3 regions of the Solwaraspora sp. WMMD1047 genome follow, and region 1 is predicted to be linked to each of the others. Evidence: riboswitches for the same ligand, from Rfam matches in the RefSeq annotation. Region 1 holds a riboswitch; each other region holds the start of a gene.
What was found. A riboswitch is a leader RNA that binds a small molecule or an ion and turns the genes downstream of it on or off. The one in region 1 is predicted to bind cyclic di-AMP.
Positions count from the first base shown of each region.

Region 1 (5,034 bases):
GATGGTGTTGATCGTCTGTGCGGTCATCGCCGCGATCGGCGCCGTCCTGACCGTGCTGTTCATGCCCGGGCGCACCCGTACCCTCGCCGAGGCCCCTGCCGCCGAGCCGGTGTCGGCATGATCCCCACGCACCCGCTGTCGATACAGCCACCGATGTACTCTCTGAGGGTGGCGACGCTCACCAACGGCCAGGTCCTCGCCCGCTTCGGCCATGCCCTGTCCGACGCGACCCGCACCAAACTGCTGCTCGCGCTGCGGGACGGACCCGGCTACCCGGCTGAACTCGCCGACATGCTCGGTGTCAGCCGGCAGAACCTGTCCAATCACCTCGCCTGTCTACGCGGCTGCGGCCTGGTCGTAGCCGTTCCCGAAGGCCGGCGCACCCGCTACGAGCTTGCCGACGCCCGCATCGCCCACGCCCTCGGCGACCTACTCGGCCTGGTCCTGGCCGTCGACCCGGCAGCGTGCCCGGACTCCGACGACCAGAGCTGCTGCCGATGAACCCGCGGCTCCTCCAACTGAGCCCTGCTAGACCACCACCGCAACGCCTGGCCGTACTGACCCGCCGGGTGCGCTGGCTCGTCGCCGCCACCATCATCTACAACATCATCGAAGCGGCCGTAGCGATCACTGCCGGCACCATCGCGTCGTCCACCGCTCTGATCGGCTTCGGCCTCGATTCGATCATCGAGGTCGCTTCCGCCACCGCCGTAGCGTGGCAGTTCGCCGGCCGAGACCCCGAGACCCGCGAAAAGGTGGCACTACGCATCATCGCCGTCTCATTCTTCGCCCTCGCGGCCTACGTCAGCGTCGAGGCGGTACGGGCCCTTCTCGGCGGCGCCGACGCCGAGCACTCCAGCGTCGGCCTGGTACTGGCGGCAGTCTCACTGGCGGTCATGCCCGGACTGTCGTACGCGCAACGCCGCGCCGGTCGCGAACTCGGCTCCCGCTCCGCCGTCGCCGACTCCAAACAGACACTGCTGTGCACTTACCTCTCAGGCGTCCTACTAGCCGGCCTGGCGGTCAACAGCCTGTTCGGGTGGTCCTGGGCCGACCCCATCGCCGCCCTGGTCATCGCAGGTGTCGCGGTCAAGGAAGGCCGCGAGGCTTGGCGCGGCGACAGCTGCTGCGCCGTCCCGTTGACCGCACCGCTGACCATCCCGGAAGCCCCAGCCGGTTCAACTGCCACAGGCGATGCCTGCGGATGCGAACCCGGCTGCTCCTGCCGCCACGCAGCCGAGAAGTGACCTTCTGGTGAAGACCGCCCCGACGGTTCAGACGGAGTGCGGAGCCCGTCGATGGCGTCCTTCTGCCAGCCGTGCCAGCGCCTCAGGTCGGTAGCGTAGGCGAGCACCTTCGGCCGGCGGTTGACGTCGGTGCTGACGGTGATTGGCATTCGGGTGGCCTGGGTGAGCAGGGCTGAGAAACGCTCCAGGTAGCGCCGGAGTTCGCGCAGGTCGCGGATCTCGCTCCGAGGACTCACATTCGGCCACTGGTGTACCGATGATCGCCCATGCTTCCTCGGACGGTCTTGCGGCTATCGCGGTGTCCGGCGGCGTCGGACGGCCACGGCGGCGACTGCCGCGAGGATCACCGCGAGGATGCCGAAGCCGGCGAGTAGTGGCCCGCCCGCCCCGGTGGCGGAGTCGTCGCCGGCGGGTGCGGCGGCCGGCGGCGGTGTCGTCGCGATGGTGGGTGTCGTGGCGGTGGGTGCGGCGGTGGTGGGTTCGGGTTGTGGTGTGGCGGCCGGGCGGATGGACAGGACGGGGGCGGGATTGTCCGGTTCCTGGTCGCCCGCGGTGGGGATCTCGATCCATCGGGACACTTTGCCGTTTTCGTAGGTCTCGACGGTTTTGAAGGCGAGGGTTACGGCGTCGGGGGGTAGTTGAGCAACGGTGACAGCGAACGTGACGTCGTCGCCGACGGGCAGGGCGGGCCCGGCCACGGTGAATCCGTCCTGGTTGGGGCTGAGTTCCCATCCTTTGGGTGCGCGGGCGAGGGTCACGTCCTGGGGTTTCAGGCCGGCGGGCAGGACGACACGTTCGGACGTGATTCCCGCGGTGGTGGACTCGGCTTCGCCGACAAAGGTGAGGGTGACGTCGCGGGCGCCCGCCTGTGGTTTGTCGGCGCTTACTTCGACATGCGCCCAGCCCGGCGTGGCCACGGTCGCTGCCAGTGTGAACGTCGTCAGCACGGTGGCGAGTCGAGCACTTCTGCGTACCGTCATTTTCCGATGGTCCCTTCCGGCGGGTCATTTCTCGTGGTCGTGGTCGACCGTCGTGATGGTGGGATTTACCTGGGGGTCGTGACCGGAGGTCGCCTGGTCTGGTGCCACGGCCGCCCCGGTGCGCGGGTGCACACCGGGGCGGCCGGGTCAGAGCATGGACATGTGGACGTGGTCGGTGTGGTCGCTGGCCCCGCTGTATGACCTCCAGCCGGTGGCGGGTAGCCAGATCTGGCGGTTCCAGATGACGTAGAGGATGCCGAGGCGGTCGGCGTTGCGGACCAGGAACGCGGTGAGATTGTTGCCGTAGGTGCGTTCGTTCTGGGTGCGGGCGGGGGTGAAACCGCTGTTGCGGAGGGACCAGTCGCAGGCGCGGCCCTTGGGGTGCTCGAACGGACCGCCGGACCGGTGGCAGCCGACGAACCGGTCGAAGCCGGCTCGTTTGGTCTCCTTGTAGGCGTGCAGCGTGCGGGGGGTGACGCAACCCGCGGTGGTGGGGTCGTCCTGGCTGCACGATTCGTTCGGCCATCCGCCACTGCTGGTGCGCGGCGCCGCCCGGGCGACCGGTGAGGTGGCCGCGACGAACCCGGCGGTGAGGGACCGCCCGCCGACCAGGGCGAGGGCATTCTCCGCCTCCCGTTTCTGGGCGTTCATCACGGCGACCTGCTTGCGTTGGTCGCGGACTTCGGCGTCGATGGCGTCCTTGGCCCGGGCGGCGTCGTCGACGGCCTGGGCGAGCTCGGCGACCCGTTTGCCGTTGACCATGTTGAGTTCGTCGAGAGTTGCGGCCCGGTCGAGGAACGAGTCAGGTGAGGCGCTGTTGAGTAGCATCGCGGCCGCGCCGATCCGGCCGGTCCGGTAGGACCGGGCGGCGATCTGCTCGACCTGCGGGGCGAGTTTCGCCAGCCGGTTCTCGGCCCGTCGCAGCTCGAGGTTGAGGATCAGTTGGCGCTTGGTGGACTGGTCGAGTTTGGCCTTGGCGTCCAGGTAGGTCCGTCCGGCCTGGTCGAGTACGTCGCGCAGCAGTGGGGGCGGCCCGTCCTCGTCGGCGGTGGCGTTGCCGTTGGGCTGCGCCGCGGCAGCCTGGGAGCCGAGCGGGGCCGCCAGCAGCGCGGCGGTGGCCAGGACGGCCAGGGTGGCTGTGAGCCACCTGTTCGGGGGCGTGGTCACCATTCTCCCTTCCGATGGCCGCCGACCGGGTTAGCTGACGGGTTCGGGATGGAAGTGATCCCTACCGCGAACGCGGATTCACCCCACGGGCGTGGTTCCCCGGCTCGCCGAAGACGGCGATTGGGCGGCGGTTCGACAGGCGCCGTCCGGCGCGCGTCGGAGGTAACCGTCGGTGATGTGAGTCGATGATCAATAGTGATAGATGTTTCTAATTCATGATTAAGAGGGTGAGGTTGTGTTGACTGTGGGTGTGGGTTCCGGGCCTGCGGGGGGACCGGGTGGGCGTCCGCCGGGATCATGATCGCTCCGGACGGCCGGTCGGCGCCGTTGGCGATGACCGCCGGACGGCGGCCGGGCCGCGTATGTCGGCTCCAATGCGCGTCGACAATGCCGCGGCGTACCCGGGTTGGCCTCGGTGGGTGTGTCGGTGACGAGGCCCTCGCATGGGCTCGTCCTCCTCTGACTCGAAGGGGTGGACGTGCAGGCTGTTTTCTCGGCCACGGGTGGCCTCCGGGGGCCACCGGCTGTATCCACGGACGGCTCGCGTGCGGGGTCCGGACTCGACGCGGCAACCATGTCGTCGTCGCGTGGTTCCGCGCGCCACCGGGCGCGGCGGCCGCGGACAGGACACGCGGGATCGGCCAGCGCCCGCTGGTCTCGTGGCCCTGGCCACGCTCCCGAGAAACTGCCCCAGCAGGGCCGGGCGGGCTCAGGCGTACGACCTCGAACGCGGGCTACGCGCCGGTGGAGTCGATGCCGGTGGAGTCGATCACGTACGCAGCACGCACAGCTGCGCCAGGTCCGGCGACGCCCGCCACCGGGTGAACCCAGCAAGGGTCCGAAACTCGTCGACGACGGGCGACGACCAGCCCGGCCGCCCGCGTGCCAGCAGGCCGACCGCGGCGCTCACCAGCAACATCAGGCATGTCCCGGCGGCCAGCCCTGGTCCGCACGGCATCTCGCTGTGCCCGGCACCCTGACCGGTGTCGACCTGCACTCCGGAGCCCGTCGACGCACTGACCGACACGGCCGTGGCCGCCCCGACCGGCATGGCCGAGGTCGCGGCCCCATGCCCGTCGATGCTGACCGCCACCTGATGCAGGGTCGACGTCGCCAGCAACGGCGCCGCGGCACCGGACGCGCACTGCACAGCGTGTAGCAGCGCCACTGCGGTCAACGCGAGCACGGCGGTCAACCACGGCGGCAGCGCGGCACGAGCACGCGGTCCGCCGGTTCGGTTCATGCCGACAGGTTACGACACGATCGCGCCGCCGCCGACCCGACCGCCGTGTCGTCACCCCGGCCAGCGTGAACGGCGCTGGCGGCGACCCGCGGATCCGGGCTACGCCTGTCTGAGCGACAGCTCCGCCCGTTGCACTTATTGCAATGTACGCATACGTTGACGGGGTCGTCGGAAGCAAGGTCGGGAGGAATCGATGGGCGCCGGGCACGATCACGCAGCGCGCAGCGCGGGTGAGAAACACCTGGGCCGGCTGTGGACGGCATTCGCCCTACTGGCTGTGTTCATGGTGATCGAGGTTGTCGGCGGCCTGCTGACCGGGTCGCTGGCGTTGCTGTCCGATGCCGGGCACATGTTCACCGATGTCCTCGGCATCGGGATGGCGCTGGCCGCGATCCAC
Region 1 covers NZ_JARUBL010000001.1:7,370,317-7,375,350, reverse strand. Annotated here, with positions in the region: gene O7627_RS33660 (MFS transporter) at 1-121, shown strand, start outside; gene O7627_RS33655 (metalloregulator ArsR/SmtB family transcription factor) at 163-501, shown strand; gene O7627_RS33650 (cation transporter) at 498-1,247, shown strand; gene O7627_RS33645 (DUF1775 domain-containing protein) at 1,538-2,194, opposite strand; gene O7627_RS33640 (hypothetical protein) at 2,375-3,394, opposite strand; cyclic di-AMP (ydaO/yuaA leader) riboswitch at 3,398-3,531, opposite strand; gene O7627_RS33635 (hypothetical protein) at 4,164-4,637, opposite strand; gene O7627_RS33630 (cation diffusion facilitator family transporter) at 4,831-5,034, shown strand, end outside.

Region 2 (5,034 bases), 2.0 Mb from region 1:
CGGTCGGGGTGATCACGCCGGTCCCGCGCCGGGACGAGGTGGCCGGCTGGCTGGCCGGGCTGCCGGACCCGGACCGCCACCAGGTGGTGAACGCGCTGCAGGCCAAGGGCATGGAGTACGACGGGGTGCTGCTGGTCGCCCCCGGCGAGATCCGCGCCGATTCGGAGGCCGGGGTACGGACCCTCTACGTCGCCCTGTCCCGGGCCACCCAGCGCCTGACCACGGTCGACGTCCGATAGCTGGCGGGGCCGGGAGCTTCCGGCGGGGTCGATCGCCGGCGCTCCCGGCGGGCGACAGTCGGGCTCAGTGCCGAGGGATCGCGATGACGTCGTACTCGGTGGTGGGGGTCGGCGGGGTGGAGAAGCGGGCGTTCGGCAGGTAGAGCCGCCGGCCGTAGGCGGCCACCGTGGTCGGCACGTCGAACCTGGGGTCGGTCCGGCGGGTCAGCAGCCGGCCGCGGGTGCCGGCCCGGTCCAGGCCGAGCACGGCGACGGTGTTGATCCGGTTCTGGACCACGTAGAGGGTCCACCCGTCGAGCAGCAGGCCGTCGCCGTTTGTCAGCAACTCCCCGCCGAGGTCGACGGTGCGGGTCAGCCCGGTGCGCGGGTCGACCCGGAACAGCAGGCCGGTGCCGGACTGCACGATCAGCAGGCCGGTGCCGTCGGGGGTCCGGACGATGCCGTTGGCGTTGATCCCGGTGCCGTAGGCGATGTCGCCGGTGAGCGGCACCCGGACGACGCCGTCCGGGCCGGGCAGCCGGCCGGCCCGGTCCAGCGGCAGCCGGTAGAGCACCGGGTTCGTCGAGTCGGTGAACCAGGCCCCGCCCGGCGTCAGGACGACGTCGTTGACGAAGCTGGCCCCGTCGGCGAGCCGGTAGCTGGCCAGCAGCTCGCCGGTGCGGGCGTGGATGACCCGGGCGTCGCCGCCGGTCCCGCCGGCGACGAAGAGCCGCAGCCGCTTGTCGATCTTGAGGCCGAGGGAGGGCGTACCCGGTCCCGGGTTGATGATCTCGCCCCGGCCGGTGACCAGGCTGGCGCGGTAGATCGCGCCGGTGGCCCGGGAGCCGAAGAAGGCGTACGGCGAGGAGCCGATCGCGATCCCCTCCGGCTGGAAACCGGGTGGCAGCGGGAAGCTGTCGGGAAAGACCGGCCCGGTGATGGCCGGGGCTCCGGCGGCCGGGGCGGCCGGCAGTCCGGCGGCGGTGACGGCGAGGGCGGTGGTGATCAGCAGCGTGCGGCGGTTGACCGGCAGGTTGCGTCCGCGGTGACGCATGATCGCAGTCCCTTCGGGCCCGGGGTCGGCAGGCATCTACGGGTTTCGTTGCGGGCCGGTTCCGATGATGCCAGGGCCAGCCGGGTGACCGCACTCACAGTTGCATACATAGCAATGTCAGCATACGTTGGACCGAGTCGGCCTGATCGAGGATGGTGTGAGCGTGGGCGCAGGTCATGACCACGGCGGGGCCGCCTCGCGGGCCGCCGACCAGCACCGGGGTCGGCTCTGGGCCGCGTTCGGGCTGCTCGCCGCCCTGATGCTCGTCGAGGCGGTCACCGCCCTGCTCACCGGCTCGCTGGCACTGCTCTCCGACGCCGGGCACATGTTCACCGACGTACTCGGGATCGGGATGGCCCTGGCGGCGATCACCGCGGCCCGCCGGGCGGTGGGTGACCCGCAGCGGACCTTCGGCCTCTACCGGCTGGAGGTGCTCGCCGCGCTCGCCAACGCCGTACTGCTCTCCGGCGTCGCGGTCTACGTGCTGATCGAGGCGGTGAGCCGCCTCGACGACCCACCAGAGGTGACCGCCGGCCCGGTGCTGGTGGTCGCGGTCGCCGGCCTGCTCGCCAACATCGTGGCCTTCGCCCTGCTCCGGTCCGGCGCCCGCGACAACATCAACATGCGGGGTGCGTATCTGGAGGTGCTCGGTGACCTGCTCGGCTCGGTCGGGGTGATCGTGGCCGCCGTGGTGATCGCGACCACCCAATGGTGGTGGGCGGACCCACTGGTCGCGGTCGGGATCGGGCTGTTCATCCTGCCCCGGACCTGGCGGCTCGGCCGGGCCGCGGTACGCATCCTGGTGCAGGCCGCGCCGGAGCACCTCGACGTGCCGGCCGTACGGTCCCGGCTCTGCGCCGTACCCGGCGTCTCCGACGTGCACGACCTGCACGTGTGGACGCTGACCTCGGGGATGGAGGTGGCCTCGGCCCACCTGACCATCGACCCCGACGCCGAGGTCGGCACGGTGCTCACCGCGGCCCGGTCGGCGCTGACCGAGGAGTTCCACATCGAGCACGCGACCCTGCAGGTCGAACCGGGCACCTCCCCCGGGGGCTGCGGCCCGACGACCTGGTGACGGCGCTCACCGCCCGGCTTAGCTACGTCTTAATTCGCCCCTTCTCACCTGAGAGAGCCGGATAACAGCCGGTAGGCTCGGCGACGGCCGCCGCCGGGCGGCGCCCTCACGGCGCCTGCGGTGGTCGTCGCCTAATCGCGTCCTGCGAGCCGGGGAACCATGTACGTGGGGTGTATCCGCGAAAGCGGTAGGGATCTTCCGTCCCGAACCCGTCAGCTAACCCGGTCGGCGGCTGACGGAAGGACGTGGCAATGCCAGCACTGGCATCCGTACGACATGCGCACGCGCGCCGGGCCGCCAGACCCGCGTCGCGCCGAAACACCCGATGGGCGGCCCGGCTGTTCGCCGCCGTCACGGTCGGCCTGGCGGCCACCCTGGTGAGCACCGGCACGGCGGTCGCCGCCGGACCCGCGACACCACTCGCCGCCCCGGTCCTCGCCCAGCAGGACTTCGACGAGGGCGGCTCGGACAGCCTGCGCAAGGCGCTGCAGGAGGCGTCCAAGGGCTTCCTCGACGCGCAGGCCGCGCTGAAGAAGTCGACCGAGCGGCAGAAGCAGCTCACCGAGCTGCTCAAGCAACTCGAAACCGACCTCGCCGAGCAGAACCGCAAGCTCGGCGACCTGGCGGGCCGGGCCTACCGCACCGGGCGGTTGGGGCCGGTGTCGGCGCTGCTGGCCAGCGACTCACCGGACAGTTTCCTGGACCGGGCCGCCACCCTCGACTCGGTGGCCGCGAACGAGGACCGGCAACTGCGTCAGCTCCAGGAGACCAAGGAGCAGCAGACCCGGGCGAAGGCGGCGATCGACGCCGAGGTCGCCGAGGAGAAGAAGCAGGTCGAGGTGATGGCCAAGCGCAAGCAGCAGGCCGAGCGGGCGCTGGCGGCGGTCGGCAGCGGCGGCCCCAGCGGCGGGGTCAGCGGCTCCAACTCGGCCCGCGCCCGGGCCGTGGCGCGTAACTCCGACGGCTCGTTCCCGAACGAGTCCTGCAGCCTCAACGACCCGACCACCTCGGGGTGCATCACCCCGCGGACGCTCAACGCCCTCAAGCAGGCCAAGGCGGCCGGCTTCACGCGGTTCGTCTCCTGCTTCCGCAGCGGCGGTTCGGGCGAGCACCCGCAGGGCAAGGCGTGCGACTTCGCCGCCCAGAAGAACGGCTTCGAGGGTACGGCCACCGGCGGTGACCGCACCTACGGCAACAACCTGGCGGCGTACTTCGTCAACAACGCGAGTCGGCTCGGGGTGCTCTATGTGATCTGGTTCCGGCAGATCTGGCTGCCGAGCAGCGGCTGGCGGGCGTACAACGGCGACGGCACGCCGTCCGGCGACCACACCAACCACGTACACCTGTCGATGAACTGATCCGTGATCGCGGAGGATCCGGTGTGCTGTCGTGCACCGGATCCTTTGCGATCACCGGGTGAGCAGGGCACGGAGGATGGTCTCGATGCCGGGTCGGGGGTCGAAGTCCGGGTCCCGGTAGGCCAGTTGGTGCAGCAGGACGCCGTCGAGGTAGTCGAGCATCAGGCGGCAGTGCAGGTCCGGATCGGTCGAGCCGGCGGCGCGCAGCCACGGGGTGGCCCAGCTGCGGATCTCGGCGCTGCCGCGGGCCAGTTCGGCGGCGAGTTCGGGGTTGACCGCCGCCTCCAGGCTGAGCGCGTACCGGGCCATCGTGCGGTCCCGCCCGTCGGCCAGCGCCAGCCGCACGAAGTCCACCAACGCCGGGACCAGCCCGGCCACCGGCCGGCTCCCGCCGGGCGATGCGGATGGTCCGCCGGGCGGGGCGAGCTGGGCCCAGTCGGCGCGGTCCAGAACGGCCAGCCGCTCCACCACCGCGCGCAGCAGTGCGTCCCGGGTCCGGTAGCGGTTGGAGGTGGAGCCGGCGGGTAGGGCCGCCTCAGCGTCGACCGCCCGGTGGGTGAGCTGGCGCAGTCCACGCCGGCCCAGCACCCGGATCGCCGCGTCGGCCAACTCCTCCTGCCTGGACATGTGCTCACCCTAACAACTACATCCGTAGTCACAGCAACTACATCCGTAGTACCGTCGCCTCCATGACGGGAAACGCGGCAGTCATCGGGGGCGGCATCGGCGGACTGGCCGCGGCTGCCATATTGCAGCGGGCCGGGTGGTCGGTCCGGGTCCACGAGCGGGCCGGCACGCTGGGCGGGGCCGGCACCGCGCTCGGCATGTGGCCGGAGGCGCTGCGCGCACTCGACGCGCTCGGCATCGGCGCCGAGGTCCGGCGGATCGGCGCGCCGCAGCGCACCGGCGAGTTCCGGCGGCCGGACGGCCGCCGGATCGCCACCATCGACGTGGCCGCCCTGGTCCGCCGGACCGGCGACACGGTGCACCTGATCTCCCGCCCGGCCCTGCTGCGACTGCTGGCCGGCGCCCTCTCCCCCGGCACGGTGACCTTCGACAGCGAGGTGACGAGCGTGTCGGACCTGGTCGACGACCACGACGTGGTGATCGCCGCGGACGGCATCTTCGGCCGGAGCAGGGGCCAGCTCTTCGGCGCCGCCGGCGCGCCCCGCTACGCCGGGGTGACCGCCTGGCGGGGCACGGTGCCGGGCGCGACCTCAGCGGTGACCGAGACCTGGGGGCCGGGTCGCCGGTTCGGCATCACCCCCCGCGAGGACGGCCGGACCAACTGGTACGCCTCCCTGCGTACCCCGGCCGGCGGGCGCG
Region 2 covers NZ_JARUBL010000001.1:5,415,274-5,420,307, forward strand. Annotated here, with positions in the region: gene O7627_RS24685 (AAA family ATPase) at 1-239, shown strand, start outside; gene O7627_RS24690 (superoxide dismutase) at 304-1,272, opposite strand; gene O7627_RS24695 (cation diffusion facilitator family transporter) at 1,436-2,350, shown strand; cyclic di-AMP (ydaO/yuaA leader) riboswitch at 2,469-2,597, shown strand; gene O7627_RS24700 (hypothetical protein) at 2,602-3,708, shown strand; gene O7627_RS24705 (TetR/AcrR family transcriptional regulator) at 3,760-4,335, opposite strand; gene O7627_RS24710 (FAD-dependent monooxygenase) at 4,398-5,034, shown strand, end outside.
Region 2: another riboswitch for cyclic di-AMP. It lies ahead of O7627_RS24700 (hypothetical protein); the one in region 1 lies ahead of O7627_RS33640 (hypothetical protein).

Region 3 (5,034 bases), 560 kb from region 1:
CGCTGCTGATCCACCGGACCAAGACCAGCGGACTGCGGATGGCCGCCGCGATGGGGCACGACATCGACGGGCCGGAGCGGACCGGGATCAGCAGCGAGGCGTACCCGGACTGGGCCCGGACCACCGTCACCACCGTGCTGAAGCCGGGGGAGCGGCTGCGGGTGGTGAAGCTGCTGACGTACGGCTGGTCCAGTCGCCGGTCCCGGCCGGCGCTGCGCGACCAGGTCGCGGCGGCGCTGGCCGGCGCCCGCTTCTCCGGCTGGGAAGGGCTCGTCGCCGAGCAGCGGGAATACCTCGACACCTTCTGGGACGCCTCCGACGTGCGGCTGGACGGCGACCCCGAGGTGCAGCAGGCGGTCCGGTTCGGGCTGTACCACGTGCTGCAGGCCGGCGCCCGGGCCGAGGTCCGGCCGATCGCGGCGAAGGGCCTGACCGGCCCCGGCTACGACGGGCACGTCTTCTGGGACACCGAGACGTTCGTGCTTCCGGTGCTCACCTACACCCTGCCCTCGGCGGTCGCCTCGGCGCTGCGCTGGCGGCATTCGACCCTGGATCTCGCGCACGAGCGGGCCAAGACCCTCGACCTGGGCGGCGCCGCCTTCCCCTGGCGGACGATCCGCGGCCAGGAATGCTCGGGCTACTGGCCGGCCGGCACCGCCGCGTTCCACATCGCCGCCGACATCGCCGACGCGGTGCGCCGGTACGTGCAGGCCACCGGCGACCTGGACTTCGAACGGGAGGTCGGGCTGCGGCTGCTGGTCGAGACCGCCCGGCTGTGGCGGTCGCTCGGCCACCACGACCGGCACGGCCGGTTCCACCTGGACGGGGTGACCGGACCGGACGAGTACACCTCGGTCAAGAACGACAACGTCTACACCAACCTGATGGCGCAGCGGAACCTGATCGCGGCGGCCGAGGCGGTAACCCGGCACGGCGACGAGGCCTGGCGGTTGGGGGTGGACGACGAGGAGACCGCGGCCTGGCGGGACGCCGCCGCGGCGATGCACATCCCGTACGACGAGGAACTGGGCGTACACCCGCAGGTGGAGGGGTTCACCCGCTACCAGGAGTGGGACTTCGAGAGCACCCCGCCGGAGCGGTATCCGCTGCTGCTCAACTACCCGTACTTCGACCTGTACCGCAAGCAGGTGGTCAAGCAGGCCGACCTGGTGCTGGCGATGCACTGGCGGGGGGACGCCTTCACCGCCGAGCAGAAGGCCCGCAACTTCGCCTACTACGAGCGCCGCACCGTGCGCGACTCGTCACTGTCGGCGTGCACCCAGGCGGTCATCGCCGCCGAGGTCGGTCACCTGGAGCTCGCCCACGACTACCTGGGCGAGGCGGCGTTGATGGACCTGCACGACATCAACCGCAACACCCGCGACGGGGTGCACGTCGCGTCGCTGGCCGGCGCGTGGATCGCGCTGGTCGCCGGGCTCGGTGGACTGCGTGACCATGACGCGGTGCTCTCGTTCGCGCCCCGGCTGCCCAGCCGGATCAACCGGCTGGAGTTCGCGCTGATGTGGCACGGCCTGCGGCTGCGGGTGGACGTACGCCGCGACGAGAGCACCTACACGCTGCGCAACGGTGGCGCGGAGTCGTCGATCGAGATCCGCCACCACGGCGAGGTGGCGGTGGTCACCGCGGCCGAGCCGGTGACGCTGGCCAACCCGCCCTGCCCGCCGGTGGGACCGGCGCCGGAGCAGCCGCGCGGCCGGGCGCCGGCCCAACGCTTCGCCGACCGGCCCTGACGAAACGCCTACCGGCCCCGGGAACTCCCGGGGCCGGTAGGCGTCTGTCGCTTCTGGACGCTCTCGCCCGCCGGCTACAGCAGGGACAGGTGTACGTGGTTCGTGTGGTCGCTGGACGGGTCGCCGAACGCCGCACTGTACGCCCGCCAACCCGCTGAGGGAGTCCAGATCTGCCGGTACCAGATCACGTAGAGCACCCCGAGCTTGTCGGCGTTGCGGACCAGGAACGCGGTGAGGTTGTTCCCGTAGGTCTTGGCCGCACCTGTCGCGTCCCCGCCGAAACCGCTCCGCTGCGGCGAGAAGTCGCAGGCCCGGCCCTTGGGGTGCTCGAACGGACCGCCCGAGCGGAAGCACGACACGAACCGGTCGAACCCGGCGCGCTTGGTCTCCTTCAGCGCGTGCAGCGTACGCGGGGTGATGCACCCCGAGGTGGTGGGGTCGTTCTGGTTGCAGGACTGCGGCGGCCAGGATCCGTCCCGGTTGCGTGGTGCCTGCCGGGCCACCGGGGAGGTGGCCACCACGAAGCCGCCGGTGACCGCGCCGCCGACCAGAGCGAGCGCCTTCTCGGCTTCCCGCTTCTGCTTCGTCATGATGGCGAGCTGCTTCTTCTCCTCGGCCACCTCGGCGTCGATCGCCGCCTTCGCCCGGGTGGCCTGCTCCAGCGCCTCGTTGAGCTCGCGCAGCTTGCTGTTGTCGCGCATCGCCATCAGGTCGAGGTTCTGGGCCCGCTCCAGGAAGTCGTCCGGTGACGCGCTGTTGAGCAGCAGCATCGCCGGTCCGATGCGACCGGTCTTGTAGGAGTTGCTTGCGACCTGCGCCACCTCGGGTTCGAGGTCCGCGATCCGCTGCTCGACCCGGCGCAGTTCCAGGGTGAGCTTCAGTTGCCGCTCCTGCGACTTGGCCACCGCGTTCTTCGCCTCCACGAAGCCGCGACCGGTGGACTCGAGGACGTCGCGCAGCAGTGGCGTGCCACCTTCGCCGCCCGGTTCGCCGGACTCCTGTGCCGCGGCGTTACCGGGACTGAGTGCGGCGCCGGCCAGCACGCCGATGGCGGCGAGCAGAGCCATGGCCAGCGGGAACCGCTGACGTGTTGATACCGTCATTCACGTTCCTCCCATGCGGCCGCCTACCGAGTTAGCTGACGGGTTCGGGACGGAACAACCCCTACCGCTACTGCGGATTCACCCCACCTACCTGGTTCCCCGGCTCGCCTTGTCGGCGATTAGGCGGCGGTCCCCACCGGCACCGAGGGGCGCCACCGGGCGGAGACCGCGGCCAGCTTACCGGATCTACACGCATTGGCGGGAGAGAACGCAAAGGTGCTGTTTTCGCTGGGGAAACGCGTTACCTGACAACAACTTTGGGTAGCATTCCGGATTGATGTGGTGTCCTTTTGCTACCGACTAACCGCTCAGCGTGAGTCGCCGGTCGACGGCACTCCGGAACGGTCATGCGGGGTTACCCGCCGTGGGTCGTCGGCGGTGCGCGCCTGAGCCGCGTCGTCCGCCCAGTCGTGGTCCGGCTGGTCCTGGCCGGGCCGGTTCCGGCGGTCCTTCCCGTTGCCGGCCGAATCGGTGCCGTCCGGTCGTCCTGCCCTGTCCCGGTGCTGCTTCGGTCCGGTGGAGTTTCGGCGGGTCATGGGACCACCCTCACCTCGTTGCTGGGCCCACGTCGGGGCCGGGGATACCCGGCGCTGCCGGCCGGCCGACCGGTCGGCGCGTCGAGGGCGGACCGATCGGGTCCGGCAGCCGCGTTCCCGCCGACACCGCCCACAAACACCCCCGGACCAGGAATGCCGGCCGGATCGGCACCGGCCGGGCTTGGAACGACACCGGCCGGGTATCCGGGGCGGATGGAAGTGACGGTGACCGGGACGACCGTGCCGGTCGGACCGGACCAGCTCGACGCCGACGTGCGGAGCCCGGAGCCGGCGGTCGGGACGGTGCTCTTCGCGCACGGCAGTGGCAGTTCCCGACGTAGCCCACGCAACCTGGCCGTGGCGCAGGTGTTGAACGGGCGCGGCCTGGCGACCGTCCTGGTGGACCTGTTGACCGAGGAAGAGGCCCGGCAGGACAGCCGGGACGGCCGGCTGCGGTTCGACATCGGGCTGCTCGCCGACCGGTTGACCGGCGTGCTCGACTGGCTGGTGACCGCCGCCGGGCCGACCGTCCCCGGCCCGATCGGGCTCTTCGGCGCCAGCACCGGAGCGGCCGCGGCACTGGTCACCGCGGCGGCCCGGCCGATGACGGTGCCGGCGGTGGTGTCCCGCGGCGGTCGGCCGGATCTGGCGGGTGCGGCCCTGACCGGCGTACGGGCCGCGACCCTGCTGCTGGTCGGCGGGGACGACGAGCAGGTCCGGCAGCTCAACCAGGCGGCGATGCCGATGCTGTCCGGTCCGGTCGAACTGCGCACGATTCCCGGCGCCGGTCATCTGTTCGAGGAGCCGGGCACCCTCGGACAGGTCGCCGACGCCGCCGCCGGCTGGTTCGTCGAACGGCTGCCGGCCAGGGCCTGAGACACCGGAGGTGTGGCATGCGGATCGGCGTCATCGGCGCGGGCCAGGTCGGCGCGGCGCTGGCCCGGCTCTTCGTGGAAGCCGGCCATCAGGTGGGGATCGCCAACTCACGCGGGCCGGAAACACTGCGCTGGTTGGTCGACGAGCTGGGAGAGCTGCTGCACCCGGTGGCCGCCCAGGAGGCCGCCGGCTACGGCGACCTGGTGGTGGTGGCGGTGCCGGTCGGCCGGTACGACGAGCTGCCCACCGGCGGTGTGCCGGGCCGGACCGTCATCGACACCGGGAACTACTACCCGCAACGGGACGGCCACCTTCCGGCGTTGGACGCGGATCGGACCACCTCCAGCGAGCTGCTCCAGGCCCGGTTGCCCGACGCCCGGGTGGTCAAGGCGTTCAACGCCATCCGCGCCCACCACCTGGTCGAGTACGGTCGCCAGTCGTCGGCGATGTGGCGGTACGGGATTCCGGTCTCCGGCGACGACCCGACTGCGAAACGCCGGGTCTTCGACCTGGTCGAGCAGGTCGGCTTCGAACCGGTCGACGCGGGTGGGCTGGCCGACGGCGGTCGGCGGCACCAGCCGGGCTCCCCGGTCTACGGCGTGGACCTGCCCGGGGACGAACTGGCCGCCCGGCTGGCCCGGCCGGTCAGGGCGGCTCCGGCAGGCCGGTGGCCCGACGGCAGTCCGCCACCGTCCTGACCACCTGGTAGACGATCGCGGTGAGCGGTACCGCCACGAAGGCGCCGGGGATGCCGGCGGTGAGGGTGCC
Region 3 covers NZ_JARUBL010000001.1:6,813,228-6,818,261, reverse strand. Annotated here, with positions in the region: gene O7627_RS31230 (glycoside hydrolase family 65 protein) at 1-1,751, shown strand, start outside; gene O7627_RS31225 (hypothetical protein) at 1,826-2,854, opposite strand; cyclic di-AMP (ydaO/yuaA leader) riboswitch at 2,858-2,990, opposite strand; gene O7627_RS31220 (hydrolase) at 3,604-4,266, shown strand; gene O7627_RS31215 (NAD(P)-binding domain-containing protein) at 4,284-4,964, shown strand; gene O7627_RS31210 (AI-2E family transporter) at 4,912-5,034, opposite strand, start outside.
Region 3: another riboswitch for cyclic di-AMP. It lies ahead of O7627_RS31225 (hypothetical protein); the one in region 1 lies ahead of O7627_RS33640 (hypothetical protein).